2 regions of the Brevibacillus gelatini genome follow, and region 1 is predicted to be linked to the other one. Evidence: riboswitches for the same ligand, from Rfam matches in the RefSeq annotation. Region 1 holds a riboswitch; the other holds the start of a gene.
What was found. Region 1 has a riboswitch for S-adenosylmethionine ahead of AAFJ72_RS13705 (homoserine dehydrogenase). Riboswitches for the same ligand answer to the same signal wherever they lie in the genome.
Positions count from the first base shown of each region.

Region 1 (7,864 bases):
GCATACATACATTGTCAATAAATGTACAAATATTTGGACAGATGTTATACTAAGTGGTGCCGTTTTAAAAAATTTGATCGATTCATTTTTTTACCAAAAACCAAAACGATTTGGAGTGGCACTCATGTTGTGGCGTAACCGAACCTTTGTCCTGCTAATGACGGGAGAGATCATCGCTGGCGCAGGCATGTGGATTTCCATCATTGCCAATTTGTCGTTCATGCAGAGCCTGATCCCTTCCGAAACCGTGAAGGCTCTGATTTTGATGACCGGCCTTGTCGTAAGCATTCTGCTCGCACCGAAAGCAGGCGTCATCATCGACATGTACGACAAAGGAAAGGTCATGTTCTGTGCCAGCCTGGCTCGTATCCTGAGCCCCGTGTTTATGTTTCCCGCGCTTGCCTACGATTCAATCTGGTGGATGATCGTTTCGCTGATCGTCATGCAAGTGTCGGCGGCCTTTTACTTCCCGACCGTGCAAGCTTCCCTGCCTGCCATCTTGAGCAAGGATGAACTGCTGAAAGCGAACAGCGCCTACTTGAATATATCCACGCTGTCGCGCATCGGCGGAACGGCTCTCGGGGGGATTCTCGTCGTCTCCATGGAGCTGTCCATGCTGTACGTCTGCTCGATGATTGCGTACGCGGTCCTCGCCGTCGTCACGCTGTTTTTGCGCATTCCGGCAGTCACCTCGCGCAACATGAAGGAAAAAGTGGAGTTTCGCGAAGTGCTGCAGATTGCCCGCAAAGATCCGGCGCTGTTTGTCGGGCTCATCAACAACGGCTTGATAACGCTGTTTTTGGGCGGCATCAATCTGCTGATTCTCAACCTCAGCGAGCTGCAGCAGGAGCCTCAGCTCATGGGCTGGATTTACACAGTCGAAGGAACGAGCATTTTAATCGGCGGCCTGCTGGCCAAACGGTGGATCGGCGGCAAAAACCTGGTCGCAGCCTCCACGCTCATGCTGTTTTTCTTTGCCCTCTCCCAGTTCGGGATGTCGTTTGCAGCGCAGAAAGCGATGGTGCTATCCTCGTTTTCCGTGTTCGGCTTTGTCGTCGCCTTCTTTTTCCCGGTGCTTTCGACGATCTTTCAGAAGCGGCTGCCCGCCCACCAGCAAGGACGGTTTTTCTCCTTCAAAAGCATGCTGGATCGCGGCTGTTTCCTGCTGGCACTGGGAATTACCGGGATCGGCCTGGACTTGCTCGGCATCAGTGGCTACCTGCTGTTCATCGGCTCGATAACCCTTTTGTCCGGCATCCTGACGTTCGTTTACAGCAAAAAACACAGGCTGGATGTCCGCGAAAGCGACGAGGCAGCCGCCTAGCAATCGCACCGCTTGCCTGTCTGCTGCTTTTCCCTGCGCCTCCATTTGGTGTACACTAGAAAAAACAACGTTGAAAATTTGTTGCAAGTCTTTGGAGGCGTTTTTCCCATGCAGATCCTATCTTCCCCTGCACTCGGCATCCTGGTTCCGCTGTTGATGGCGACTGCGGTCATCTTTGTGCGCATGCGTCGGCAAAAAAAGCCTGTGTCCGCAAAGAGCATCATCCTGCCGCCTTTCTTCATGTCGACGGGCTTTGCGATGTTTCTCTTTCCAGAGGCAGCACTCCCGCCGATGTACGATCTGGCCGCTTTTGTCACGGGGTTGTTTTTCTCGATTCCTTTGATTATGACCTCGCGCTTTGAAGTGATCGGCCGGGACATCTACCTCAAGCGCTCCCGGGCTTTCTTCTTCATCCTGGCAGGGTTGCTCATCATCCGGTTGATTATCAAACTGGTGATAAACGACAGCTTTACCCCGATTCAGACGGGCGGACTTTTTTTCTTGCTTGCTTTTGGCATGCTTGTTCCTTGGCGTATCGCGATGCTGTACATGTACAAGCAATTGGCGAAAAAGACGTTTGGCACGTAATGATGTCTGGGAAAAACGAAAAAGCAACTGGTTTCCTCCTGTGCTTGAAGGAAATCGGTTGCTTTTTTTGCGGAGAGTCGTCCGCCAGGGGACAATCAAACCAGATACATCCCGCCGCATATGTCGTACGAAAACGGCTGCGCCTTTGCCGCCCCCATTTTCGCAAAAAAGGGACGTTCCCCGCGAGACGTGAGCGCCTGCTGCGCTACTCCAGCCTGCGTCGGTTCACACAGGACGATGCTTCCACCCGGCAGCGCAAACGTCACACAGCGCGCGCCCAGCCGCTCATCGGTGAACGCTTCTGCGGCCTGCCACCCGAACCACCGCGTCCAGTCCGCCGTCGCCGCGCCCAGGTCCGCGACGGCGTAACCGACTGCCAGAAGCTCGGTGGCGCCGTTTGCATGGGGAGCAATGATCCCTCGCTGTGTCAAATCTGCCTGCCGCTCATCGTCTGATTCTTGCCACTCTATCAAAAACGGCATGTTTCGGGCAGTCTGCGGATCTTCGGCAAACAGCATGCGCCAGCGCAATGTTTTTCCGTCGTCTCTTGTGCGGCTCCCGTCTACCGGCCCGATGAGCGTAAGTCCAAGCGCCCGAAATCGCTCTGCCCACCGATCCATTTCGCTGGTGCGCAAGGCGATTTGCCCAAGCCCTTCGCCAAGACCGTGCTCGGCTACCAGCTGCACAATGAGCGGATTGTCGGATTGCCCGGCAACAACGGCATCCTCGACAGCCAAAAACTCCACATAGGACAAGCCGAAATAGCTGAGACTGTTCCATGTCCCCCAACGGGTGTGCCTGCCGCCAGGTACAACGTGAAATCCCACCTCGCGGAACAGCCGCGCTGCTTCTTCGGGCTGCCGATGGACAAAATGAACCAGATGGTCAAAGAACAATTGCATCTTTTTTCGCCTCTTTTCGTATTAGCTTTATCATAGCAAAATTCACCATCTTTTCATCAACGAAGAAAGGAGAACCATGATCGAGACGAATTACAGCCGGACGCGATCCCGGCAAATGCAGAGACGATCCATGCGGCGCAGGGCATGGAAAAACACGCTTCTTTTCAGCTTGCTCGCCTGCGTCGGGGCAGGAGCTTATTTCAGCTTCACGACACTCGACAAGCACAAAGCCCCTGAAACCAATCCCGCGCCGACTCACGCCGCTGTACAGGAGCAGACTGTCCGGCTCACCTTTGTCGGCGACGTGATGATGGCCGGAAATGTGGAAAAGGTTTTGCTGGAAAAAGGCTACCACTATCCGTTCACGCATGTGCGCGAGCTTTTTTTACAGGATGACTACACGATTGCCAATCTGGAGTCGCCGCTTACGACCAGAGGGACGCCCGCAGACAACAAGGCGTTCGTCTACAAGTCCTCCCCTTTGGCTGCGCCCGCCATGCAAGCAGCCGGCATCGACGCGGTCAATCTGGCGAACAACCACTCGATGGACCAGGGGGTAGACGGCTTGCTCGATACGTTCGACGCTCTGGAGCAAAACCGGATCGCTTACGTCGGAGGTGGTGTCGATTCCGCACGCGCCTACGCTCCTGTGTTCGTGGAAAAAAACGGGATCAGGCTCGCCCTCTTCGGCTTTAGCCGGGTGATACCGGAAGTTAGCTGGTTCGCGCAAAAAAACGCGCCAGGACTGGCAGGGACGTATGATCCCGCCATGGCCGTCCAAGCCATTCAACAGGCGAGGGCACAAGCGGATCTCGTCATCGTGATCGCCCATTGGGGAAAAGAGCGGGAAGACTTTCCCGTCGAGCATCAAAAAGAGCTGGCAAAAGCATACATCGACGCAGGCGCAGACCTGGTCGTCGGCGGCCATCCGCATGTCCTGCAAGGCTTTGAACAGTATCGCGGCAAATGGATCGCCTACAGCCTGGGCAATTTCATTTTCACGCGATCAACCGAGCCGAAAACATGGGAAACGATGGTGCTTCAAGCAAGCTGTACGAAAAACGCCGTCTGCAGCCTGACCATGCTTCCTTTTCACGCCGAGCTGGGACAAGCGGTGCCGATGAATGCCGCGGACGGAGCCGCGCTGCTCCGCCGAATCGAGTCGCTCTCGGAAAACGTGCAGATTGACGCGGACGGCCGCATACAGGCAAAGGATGGGCAAGAAACGTAGCTTTTCGTATTTCAAGCTGTTTCAAGCAGCGGGAAGCAGCGCACCTCCAGACCAAAATCGCTTTTCAGCACTGCCTCGTGCTCTTCGCGAATCCCCGTTGCGATCAGCCCCGCACGCAATACGCCGCCCAGGTCGAATTGCACTTTCAGCTTGGTCACAGTCACGCCCGCCTCGCGCAGGAAATGCAGCACGCGATCAGGTGTGGCCGCGGGACACGACCCTTCGAGATAACACAGCACGCGCTCGTCCTCACCTTGAGCCGGCTGTGCTTCCGCCGTTTTTTCCTTCCAGGCCGGATGCGGGGTAAACGGCTGCGTCAACAAATAAGCCAAATCTTCCACGACGGCGCTTGCGGTTGGCAGCTCGCCTGCGCCTCTGCCCGTAAACAGCAGATCGCCGACGATGTTCCCCGAAAGCTGAACAGCGTTGAAGGAATCCTGGATTTGCGCCAGCGGATGGGCGAGAGGCAACATCGTCGGCTGAACCGAGAGCCGGATTCCCTGCTCCGTTTTTTGCGCCTGGGCAATCAGCTTGATTCGGTAGCCAAGCTCGCTCGCGATACGGATGTGGCCGGGGGACAAATCCGCGATTCCTTTGCGCACGACATTGGCAAGCGGCAGCGATTCGCCGTACACAAGCTGCGCGAGAATGTACAGTTTGTACATCGCGTCGAACCCTTCCACGTCAGAACGCGGATCAGCTTCCGCATACCCCAGCTCCTGCGCCTGCTTCAACACTTCCTGATAAGGGAGCTGTTCGGCTTCCATCTTCGTCAGGATGAAGTTCGTCGTCCCGTTGAGAATGCCGCGCACTCCGTGAATATCGTTCGTGCGCAGAAACTGTCGAAGCACGCTCAAAATCGGGATACCGCCTGCAACACTCGCTTCGTAGGCCAGATGGACCTGATGCCGGTTTGCCAGTTCGACCAGCTCTGGGCCGCGTTTGGCAAGCAGCTCCTTGTTCGCCGTTACCACGTGGCACCCTTTTTCGATCAAGGCACGCACGTAGTCGTACGTCGGCTCGACGCCCCCCATAACCTCGACGACAATGTCTACGTCACTTTTCAGCACATCCTCGAAATTGGTGGTCAGCAGGGCGGGATCTACCTGAACGGCCCGTTCTTTTTCCGAATCGCGGACCAACGCTTTGACAATCTCGATGCGTTTGCCCAATCGTGCGAACAGCTTTTCCTGCTGCAACCGAATCGTCTTGATAACGCCACCTCCTACTGTTCCCAATCCCAACAACCCTACCTTGACTACACCTGCACTCATTCCTGTCACCTCATCGCATATTTTTACCAAAAAGAAAAAACCTTCTTGCTAAGAAGAAGGTTTGGCATCAAAAAAGCCTTCTCCTTATCTCCCAGGACGCTTCCGTCCTGCAGGAATTGGCACCTTGTCACACGCTGTGTAACGGTTGCCGGGCTTCATCGGGCCAGTCCCTCCACCTCTCTGGATAAAGATCATTATGAATTTTTGCACTGCTTCGGCAGTCTGCAAGCATGCACAATCGTGTTCAAAACATCAAAAAACCTTCTTCGCTAAGAAGAAGGTTCGCCATGACTGCTATGATGTACCCGCTTCTTATCTTTCGAGGCGAAAACGCCCCGCAGGAATTGGCACCTTGTCGCTGTTCGCAACGGTTGCCGGGCTTCATCGGGCCAGACCCTCCACCTCTCTGGATAAGAACCTCGTATGCTGTTGAGCCTATTCTAAGAAATTCCAAAGCATTCGTCAACAAGTTTCTTTCTCGTTTTTACTCGCTTCGGATGAGAGGGCAAGCTAATTAGCCAGTCCGTACCTTTCCCGTAGGATGCGGCAGTGGTGGGCCTCATGCCCGGCGATGACATACGCCAATGTGCGCGCAGACAGCTTGTTGCCGTTCGCGTTTCCCATTCGCGTCCACGCTTCCTCCGCCACTCCCCGCAACTGGGCGAGTGTCGCCTGCCGAACCGCCTGGTATTCTTCGAGGATGCTTGCCAAGTCGCGCTCCTGGAAAAATGCTTGCGAGACATACGCATTTTCGTCAAATCCGGCGAGCGGCGTCTCGTCTCCCCTGGCAATGCGCAGCAGCCGATAGCTCATGATCCGCTCTGTATCAATGAGATGTCCCAGCACTTCTTTTACCGTCCACTTGCCTGCCGCGTAGCGATACGCCAGTTGCTCCTCCGTAAGCCGGGAAAACATCTCGACGGTTTGCGCTCTTTGCTCCGCCAGGATCGCAGCCAACTCACCATCCGGCACCAACTGGACATAATAGTCAAAATAATCCCCGTATTCCTCGCGATTCGGTCTCCCTGGCATGCTCTGATCCTCCTTTGTTTTTGGAAAATGATGCGGTTATTCCTGGCAGCTTTTAACCTTGCCAGCCCTCAAACAGCAGCACTCTTGCCGGTGCAGCGTCTGTGCCCACCAGCTTTAACGGGGCCGCAACCATGAAGTATTGGCCCGCAGGAACTTCACGCAACCGCAAGCCCTCGATCACAATCACCCCTGCGCCAAACAACGTTTTATGGGTGGGATGCCCTTCCTGGCTGCGCTCGATGCCCAGTGCATCTGTGCCGACGCCGCGCACGCCTTTTTCCACCAGATACTCCGCACCATCCTGTGCCAAATAGACGAATTCGAACGAAAAAGCATCCTCCCACGAGTTTTTCGTTTGGAACAGGACAAAATCGCCCGGCGCAATGTCGCAGCCCTCCAGCTCTGCCCGTCCGATCTTGTCTTCTACGTGCGTCAGGTCGAGTACGCGGCAGTTTCCCACCAGCTTTTCCAGTGAAATGCTTTCAAAAGTCTCCCCGTCTTTCACCATGTGCAGCGGCGCGTCTACATGTGTACCGGAATGGACATCCATGTCGATCCTCGATTCGGTCACATAGCCGTTTGTTGCCGACAAAATCTTCGGCTGCTTTTCCGGCTTGTTTTTGTACACCGTCATCCCTTCGAATATGGGGGCAGACACATCATACATTTTCATCGCGCTTCGCCTCTCTTATTTGCTCTTCTTTTTCTGTCCCAAGCTGCCTGCTTTCGCGCTGCAAGTCGGCCGGGAATACGACGCCCATCTGTCTTCTCGCTTCATCCATGACTTCCATCGTCAACAGCGAGGCGGCATGTGAATTCGTCGCTGACTCTCTGGCGCCTGCGGCAGCAAGCCGGATGAACTCCCTGATTTCATAGTGCATCATTTTGGGTGTCTGCGGCCTGGTCACGTCCTCGATCCGTCCGTCCCGGTAGCGAATCTCGATGCGCGTCAGGTGATTGATTTTGTCAATGACCATCGTGGCGTCCTCTCCCTGGATTTCCGCCGGCTGATAGGAGGTCGTAATCTTGGAAAAGCTGAGAATGGCATCCATCTCTTTGTACTTCAATAACATGCTGCCTTCGCCATCTACCCCTGACGTCAGTACAATTCCTTCTGCCTTGACCTGATCCGGTCTGCCAAACAGGATGATCGCAGGATAAAGGCAGTAAATCCCGATATCCATCAACGCCCCGTTGGAGTAGGCAGGGTCAAAGGCCCGCAGCACCTCTCCCGCGCGGTACGCATCATAGCGGGAGGAATACTGGCAATTACTGGCGATAAAACGGCGGATTTTGCCCAGCTTGGGCAGATGGTCCTGAATCGCAAAAAAGTTCGGAACCAGCGTCGATTTGACCGCTTCCATAAGCAGAACATCATGCTTTTTCGCCGCCGCAATCATCGCCTTTACTTCGTCCGCATTCGAGGCGAGCGGCTTTTCGCACAACACGTGCAGCCCCAGTCTCATGCACAGGATGGCCTGCTCGGCATGAAAGCAATTGGGGCTGGCAATGT
Region 1 covers NZ_CP154342.1:2,846,602-2,854,465, forward strand. The annotation lists gene AAFJ72_RS13685 (MFS transporter) at 125-1,324, shown strand; gene AAFJ72_RS13690 (CcdC family protein) at 1,433-1,912, shown strand; gene AAFJ72_RS13695 (VOC family protein) at 2,008-2,814, opposite strand; gene AAFJ72_RS13700 (CapA family protein) at 2,891-4,045, shown strand; gene AAFJ72_RS13705 (homoserine dehydrogenase) at 4,057-5,319, opposite strand; SAM riboswitch class I at 5,401-5,510, opposite strand; SAM riboswitch class I at 5,629-5,736, opposite strand; gene AAFJ72_RS13710 (DinB family protein) at 5,830-6,351, opposite strand; gene AAFJ72_RS13715 (cyclase family protein) at 6,404-7,024, opposite strand; gene AAFJ72_RS13720 (Gfo/Idh/MocA family protein) at 7,011-7,864, opposite strand, start outside.

Region 2 (7,864 bases), 2.1 Mb from region 1:
TTTTCGCGGGATTGCGGCGGGCGCATGAGAAAAGCAGGGGAGGAAGAAATGCGTGAGTGAGGGAGCACAGAAGCACGGGTCCGCGCTGCAGCGCCATTGGTTTACGGTGCTCGCAGGTGTGATTATCCTTGCGATTGTAGGCGTGTTGGGCTACAAATACATGGCAAAAGAGCCGATTCCCGTGATGAAGCCGATTGCCGATTTTACATTGGACAACAGTGACGGCACGTCGTATACGTTCTCGGAAGGAAAAGGCAAGGTGCGGCTGGTCGAGTTCATGTTTACCAACTGCCCTGACATTTGCCCGGCGACGACGTACAACATGTCCAAGCTGCAAGAGCAGCTCAAGGAGAAAAAGCTGTTTGGCGACGAGGTTGAGTTTATTTCCATCACCTTTGACCCGGATTTTGACACGCCAGAGGTGTTGCAGCAGTATGCGGCGAAGTTCAAGGCGGATCAGAGCGGCTGGAAGTTTTTGCGCGGCGATGCCCAGACAGTGGAAAAGGTAACGAAGGATTTCGGAGTCGCGGTATTGAAGCAGCCTGACGGTTCCTTTGCCCATACCGCCCGCATGTTCCTCGTCGACGGCGACGGAAACATGCGCCGCGCCTACGGAATGGCAGCCGACATGGACATGGAGCAGATGATGAAGGACATGGAGCAGCTTGCAGACTGAATCAGGCTGATTCCTCGAACGTAATCTGCACGACATGCTCGGTCTGATTTTCAAATTCAATATGCACAAGAAGCGCCCACCTGCGATTGCCCTCCTGGAGCAAGAGCTTGAACGTCTCTTCCGACGTGGTGGGCGTTTTTGCTGTGCGCCCGACGTGCAGGTAATCGACGATCTGCGCATGCGGATATTTTTTCATCGTCTCCTGCATCGCCAATCTGCCCCATTTGGCATACGGCGGCTGGGCGCAGGCAGGGTCGTACTGGAAGAAGAAAAGCAGCAGGCTTGCCAGGAGGGGAGTCAGGACGCTCCGGGCAAAGAGCGAGGTGACAAAGGCTGGCATGGCGTAAAACCCCCTTTTTGCGGGTGAACAAGCTTGCCATCTATTTTGAGGCCATTTTCGGATGTCATCCGTGGAAAATCTTTGCAATTTGGAAAGCGTGCGGAGGGCTAGCTCATCCTGCCGATTTTTACGCTGTAATCGCGCCGATAGCCGATAGGCCAAAGAAGCTACCCGCATGGAACAATTTTTTCGGGAGCAGAACAAACGAGAGAGTAGCCGCGATGGCGTATCAGTTTTCGGTTATTGACCGAAGATGAATGTGTGGATTTGACAAGACTGGGTGAAACGAACGCCTTGCGTTGTGTTACAATAAGAATGGCATGCTTGGTTCGGGTTTCCAAAATCATGCACGATGATGTTAGGAGGAAAGAGTTTGAGCGACGTTAAGATATTCGCGATGGGCGGACTCGGCGAGATCGGAAAAAACATGTATTGCGTCGAGTATGAGGACGAAATTATCATCATTGACTGCGGGGTGAAGTTCCCCGAGAATGAAATGTTCGGTATCGATCTGGTCATCCCCGATATTTCCTATTTGGTGGACAACCAGCACAAGATTAAAGCACTTTTGTTAACGCACGGACATGAGGATCACATTGGAGCGATTCCTTATATTTTCAAACAAATCAATGTGCCGATCTACGGCGGCCGTCTGACCCTGGGCTTGGTCAAGGCGAAGCTGGAAGAGCATCGCATGCAAAACGACGTGAAGATGATTCCGATCTCGGAAGATACGGAAATTCCGTTCAACCGCTTGAAGGCGACCTTTTTCCGCACCAATCACAGTATCCCGGATTCGCTCGGGGTTGTGATTCATACACCGGAAGGAATGGTCATCCATACAGGTGACTTCAAATTCGACATGACGCCAGTCGGACAGACGACCGAGTACGGCAAGATTGCCAGAATCGGGGCGAGCGGTGACGTTTTGGCGCTGCTCTCGGACAGTACGAACAGTGAGCGCTACGGCTTCACCATGTCGGAGCGCACCGTTGGCGAAGGGATTCTCGACGTGGTGCGCAAAGCGCGCGGCCGGATCATCCTGGCGACATTCGCGTCCAATGTGCATCGTCTGCAGCAGGTGGTAGACGCTGCCGAGCAGTGCAATCGCAAAGTAGCGGTGATCGGCCGCAGTATGGAAAAAGTGTTCATGATTGGACAAGAACTGGGTTACATTCAGATGCCGGAGGGCATGCTGATTGACATCAAGCACATTGACAACTACGCCGACAACCAGGTGCTGATTATTTGCACGGGTAGCCAGGGCGAGCCGATGGCGGCACTGACCCGAATCGCTTCCGGATCGCACCGCAACGTGTCGATCTATCCAGAGGACACCGTCATCATTTCGGCTTCCCCGATTCCGGGCAACACGATTAATGTAAGCCGGACGATCGACAAGCTGTACCGCGCAGGTGCGAACGTCGTGCTCAGTCACGTGTTTGACATTCACGCGTCCGGTCACGGCAGCAGCGAAGAGTTGAAGCTCATGCTCAGCTTTATTCGTCCCAAGTACTTTATCCCGATTCACGGGGAGTACCGGATGCTGAAGACGCACGCGAAACTGGCGCAGCAGGTAGGCATTGACGAGAGCAACATTTTCATCATGGACAACGGCGAGGTGCTGAACTGCAACCGCGAAAAGGCATGGCTCAGCAAGGTTCACGCCGGCATCGTGCTGATCGACGGCAGCGGCATCGGCGACGTAGGCAACATCGTCCTGCGCGACCGCAAGCATCTGGCAGAGGATGGCCTGATGGTCGTCGTCGTCAGTCTCGACATGAAAAACTTCAAGATTCTCACCGGACCAGACATCGTCAGCCGCGGCTTTGTATATGTGCGCGGTTCGGAATCGCTCATCCAGGAAGCGACGCTGCTTGTTCGCCAGCGACTCCAGGAAGCGTTGGACAAGAAGATCAAGGAATGGTCGGAGTTGAAGTCCCAGATCAACGAAGTCATCAAGCCGTTTATTTATGAAAAGACCGGCCGCAATCCGATGATTCTCACCATTTTGATGGAAGTGTAGGATGGGAGCACTTCTTCGTTCTCCCGGACACTTGATCGGGTTATAATAATACGTATATGGAAACGTGATACAAAAGGAGAGGTTGCCCCATGATGTCTTATGAAGCATATATGAGCCAGGTCATTCAGCCGATGCGCGACGAGCTGACTCGCAACGGATTTGTAGAACTGCGCACAGCAGAAGAGGTTGAGCAGACGCTGCCAAATGCAAAAGGTCTGACTTTGGTCGTCGTAAACTCTGTTTGTGGCTGCGCGGCAGGATTGGCTCGGCCGGCAGTGGTTCATTCCTTGAACCATCCTTCCAAGCCAGACAACCTCTACACCGTATTTGCAGGTCAAGACAAGGAAGCAACAGCAAAAGCACGCGAGTATTTCGAAGGCTACGCGCCATCGTCCCCGTCTTTTGCGATCATGAAGGACGGCAAAATCATGACGATGATCGAGCGCCATCAGATCGAGAACAATGATCTGCAAACGATCGCAAACCTGTTGACTACCGCTTACGACACGTACAAATAAGCAAAAACGACCATGACGAGACGCTCGGGAACGGGCGTCTTGTTTTATATTTTCAGCAAGATCCACCAAATAAAGGCTGCTCCATAACGGAAAGATTCGAGTATACTAAACAAGTGGTGGGATGTGCCCATGTGATACCGAGAACAAAAGGTGGAGTCATTTTTTATGCGAATGTGGAAACGGGTGTTGCTCCTGATGCTCGTCGTGGTTGCCGCGACAGCAGGTTACTACGGATACTCTTTTTATCAATTTGCTCAAGATATTCAAGAGCCCAATGTCATTACGCCTGCCCTTGATGGAGGGGCCTCGACGAAAGCGGCCGAGATTCCCGAATGGGACGGCGAAGAGCGGGTGAACATCCTCTTGATGGGGGTGGACCGCAGGGGAATGAAAAACAACGGGCTTCCCCGTTCGGACTCGATGATGCTGGTCAGCATCGACCCCGTCTTCAAGCGTTACGATGTATTTTCCATTTTGCGAGATACGTACGTGGACATTCCGGGGCACGGCAGCTCGCGCATCAACTCCGCGATTGTGGACGGAGGACCGGAGCTGGCGATGAAGACCGTCAGCCAGTTTACAGGACTGCCTGTGGACCGCTACGTCATCACAGATTTTGAAGGCTTCAAGGCATTGATCGACTCCGTTGGCGGCGTCGAGATTGATGTGGAAAAAAATATGTATTACCATGACCCGACAGATAAAGGCGTCTACGATATTAATTTGAAAAAGGGCCTGCAGCAACTGGATGGAGACAAGGCTCTGCAATACGTACGTTTCCGTCATGACGCAACATCCGACTACACGCGTACAGAGCGCCAGCGCAAGCTGCTGACGGCTGTAGTTAGCCAGATGAAGAGCGGCGCGACACTGATGCAGTTGCCGTCGATCCTCAAAGAAGTGACGCCGTATATCCAGACAAACATCAGTTCCATGGATATGCTGAAACTGTCTGCGCTTGGGCTGAAACTGAACACCGTGGAGCCAGGCAACTACCAACTGCCGCCAATGGGAATGTTTCGTGAATCCCATCGGGCAGGCGCGGTACTCATTCCCGATGTCGATCAGGTTCAGTCCTTCATTCAGGAAAAATTGCAGCCGCCGACAGAAGCGTCGGTTTCGCAAACGAATGGCACGACAGAAAGCAACGAAAACAGCACGCCAGATTGAGTGTGCTGTTTTTTTGATGTGGTTTCGGGCAGATGTTTTACAAAAAGTAGATCAAAAAAGTTTTTCCTGTGATTGCTATTGACGGGATATTTTCAAAAGGGATATAATCCGGTTTGTATCATCAAAATTGAAAAACCGAACATCATATACGTAGAAATCTTTCTTATCAAGAGAGGCGGAGGGACAGGCCCTATGAAGCCCGGCAACCGGTTCATTTTTTGGAAAATGGACGTCGCGGTGCCAATTCCTACAAGATTGGTTGGATCTTGATAGATGAGAAGGGTGGATGCGAACGTATACATGCGTTGCAGCCCCTTTTTCGTTTGTGAAAAAAGGGGTTTTCTATTTTTCACAAGGGATGTATACAGATTTGCCAGGAGGTGGATGCGTTGATTCAATTACAAAATTTGCATAAAAGCTATCAGGTGCAGGGCAAGACGATTCCTGCATTGCTCGGAATTGACCTTTCCATTGAGAAAGGAGAAATTTACGGGATTATCGGCCATTCCGGCGCAGGGAAAAGTACCCTGATCCGCTGCATCAACCTGCTGGAACGTCCCACGTCGGGACAGGTCATCGTCGACGGGGTGGATTTGACCAAGCTCGACGACGCCAAGCTGCAGGAAAAACGTCGGGAGATCGGGATGATTTTCCAGCATTTTAACCTGCTGTCCTCGGCGACCGTTGGCGAAAATGTCGCGTTTCCGCTCAAGCTGGCCAAGCGTCCCAAGGCGGAGATTCAGAAAAAGGTGGACGACTTGCTCAAGCTGGTAGGGCTGGAAGCGCATCGGGACAAATACCCGTCGCAACTGTCCGGCGGTCAGAAGCAGCGCGTCGGCATCGCGCGGGCGTTGGCGAACGATCCGAAAGTGCTGCTGTGCGACGAAGCGACTTCCGCGCTCGATCCGCAGACGACCAACTCGATTCTGGCCCTGCTTTTGGACATCAACCGCAAGCTGGGATTGACCATCGTGCTGATTACGCACGAGATGCACGTGATCCGCTCGATTTGCGACCGCGTAGGCGTGATCGATGGCGGAAAAATCGTCGAGTCGGGCAAGGTGCTGGATGTGTTTCTCAAGCCGCAGCATCCGACGACACAGGAATTTGTCGAGCAAGTGGCCGATTCCACCGAGCTGCGCGAAGCAGTTGCGCACGAAAAAGCAGCGGGGAACCGCACGATTGCACGTGTCACTTTCCTGGGCGAAAAGACGTACCAGCCGATTTTGTTCCAGACGATGCAGGAGACAGGCACTGTGTTCAGTATTTTGCAGGGAACGATTTCTCGCATGAAGGATACGCCGTACGGCCAACTGGTCGTCGAACTGGAAGGCGATGTTCGCCAAAACGAAAAAACCATCGAGACGTTGCGTCAGCGTGGCTTGGAAGTAGAGGTGATATAGATGGACTGGACAATGGAAAATGTGGATTGGTCGGAGATTGCGGAGGGTACACTAGATACACTGACGATGCTTGGCTTCTCCACGCTGTTTACGATTTTGATCGGCTTGCCGCTGGGAATCATCCTATTCCTTACTTCGCGTGGACAGTTGCTGCAAAACAAGGCATTTTACACGGTTGCCTCATTCATCGTCAACGTGCTGCGTTCCGTACCGTTCATCATCCTGATGATCTTGCTGATTCCGGTTACGAAGCTGATTGTGGGAACTTCGCTCGGCGTACTCGGATCGATTCCGCCGCTCGTGATCGGTGCTGCTCCATTCTTTGCGCGGCTGGTGGAAACCTCTCTGCGCGAGGTAGATCGCGGGGTCATTGAAGCGGCTCAGTCAATGGGAGCGTCCAATTGGCAAATCATCTGGAACGTCCTGTTGCCAGAGTCTCGTCCGGGACTGGTTGCCGGAATTACGATCACAACCGTTGCCCTCGTGTCCTATACCGCCATGTCCGGGGTGATCGGCGGCGGCGGTCTGGGGGATTTGGCCATCCGTTACGGCTATCAACGCTTCCAGACGGATGTCATGATTGTCACTGTCGTCATTTTGCTCGTGTTGGTTCAGATCTTACAGTCGCTGGGTGATCGCCTCGTATTGCGCTTCAGCCGCAAGTAAGGTCTTTCCCATAGAAGTTGCAAGGACAAAAATCAAAAGAAGTAGGGGGAAATCATTTATGAAAAAGCTGGTTGTATCTGTACTTTCTACTGTATTGGCATTTTCTCTGGCAGCGTGCGGAAGCAAATCCGAAACAGCTCCGGCTCCAGCTGAAGGCGGCGCTCAAGGCGGACAACAAGAAGTAACACTGAAAGTAGGCGCTTCTCCGGTTCCACACGCAGCAATCCTGAAGCACATTGCACCAAAACTGAAAGAACAAGGCGTAAACCTGGAAGTACAAGAGTTCACCGATTACGTACAACCAAACGTACAGCTCAACGAAAAACAACTGGATGCAAACTTTTTCCAACACAAACCTTACCTGGAAGACTTCAATAAAGGACAAAACATGGATCTGCAACCTGTAGTGGCTGTACACATCGAGCCGTTTGGCGCTTACAGCAAAAAGGTGAAATCCGTTGACGAACTGGCGGATGGCGCTACAATCGCGCTGCCAAACGACCCGACCAACAGCGGCCGCGCCCTCGCTCTCCTGGAGAAAAACGGCGTTATCAAGCTCAAAGAAGGCGCTGGCATCAGCGGAACAGTAAAAGACATTGTAGAAAACAAGAAAAACCTGCAATTCAAAGAGGTTGAAGCAGCAATGCTGCCACGCGTTCTGGAAGAAGTAGACCTGGCGCTGATTAACACCAACTACGCGCTCGAAGCGAAGCTCGTGCCAACGAAAGACGCTCTGTTCATCGAAGACAAAGAATCTCCATATGCGAACTACCTGGTAGCTCGTCCTGACAACAAAGATTCCGAAGCGATCCAAAAGCTGGCGAAAGAACTGAACTCTCCTGAAGTGAAAAAATTCATCGAGGATGAATACAAAGGTTCCATCGTTCCAGCGTTCTAAAAAAAGTGATGCATGGTTCAACAAATAGACCCAATGAGCCCGAGTGGCTGGTTGGGTTTATTTTTGTTTATCAAAGATTAAATATTCATAAAATTTGATTAAAACTAACTACACCCCATTTTCAAACATTTTTTCTTGTCGTATATTGTGGTTGCGATAGAAAAAAA
Region 2 covers NZ_CP154342.1:422,433-430,296, forward strand. The annotation lists gene AAFJ72_RS02320 (SCO family protein) at 53-676, shown strand; gene AAFJ72_RS02325 (YqzG/YhdC family protein) at 678-1,016, opposite strand; gene rnjA (ribonuclease J1) at 1,372-3,042, shown strand; gene AAFJ72_RS02335 (BrxA/BrxB family bacilliredoxin) at 3,132-3,560, shown strand; gene AAFJ72_RS02340 (LCP family protein) at 3,726-4,730, shown strand; SAM riboswitch class I at 4,891-5,010, shown strand; gene AAFJ72_RS02345 (methionine ABC transporter ATP-binding protein) at 5,120-6,133, shown strand; gene AAFJ72_RS02350 (methionine ABC transporter permease) at 6,134-6,799, shown strand; gene AAFJ72_RS02355 (MetQ/NlpA family ABC transporter substrate-binding protein) at 6,858-7,697, shown strand.
Region 2: another riboswitch for S-adenosylmethionine. It lies ahead of AAFJ72_RS02345 (methionine ABC transporter ATP-binding protein); the one in region 1 lies ahead of AAFJ72_RS13705 (homoserine dehydrogenase).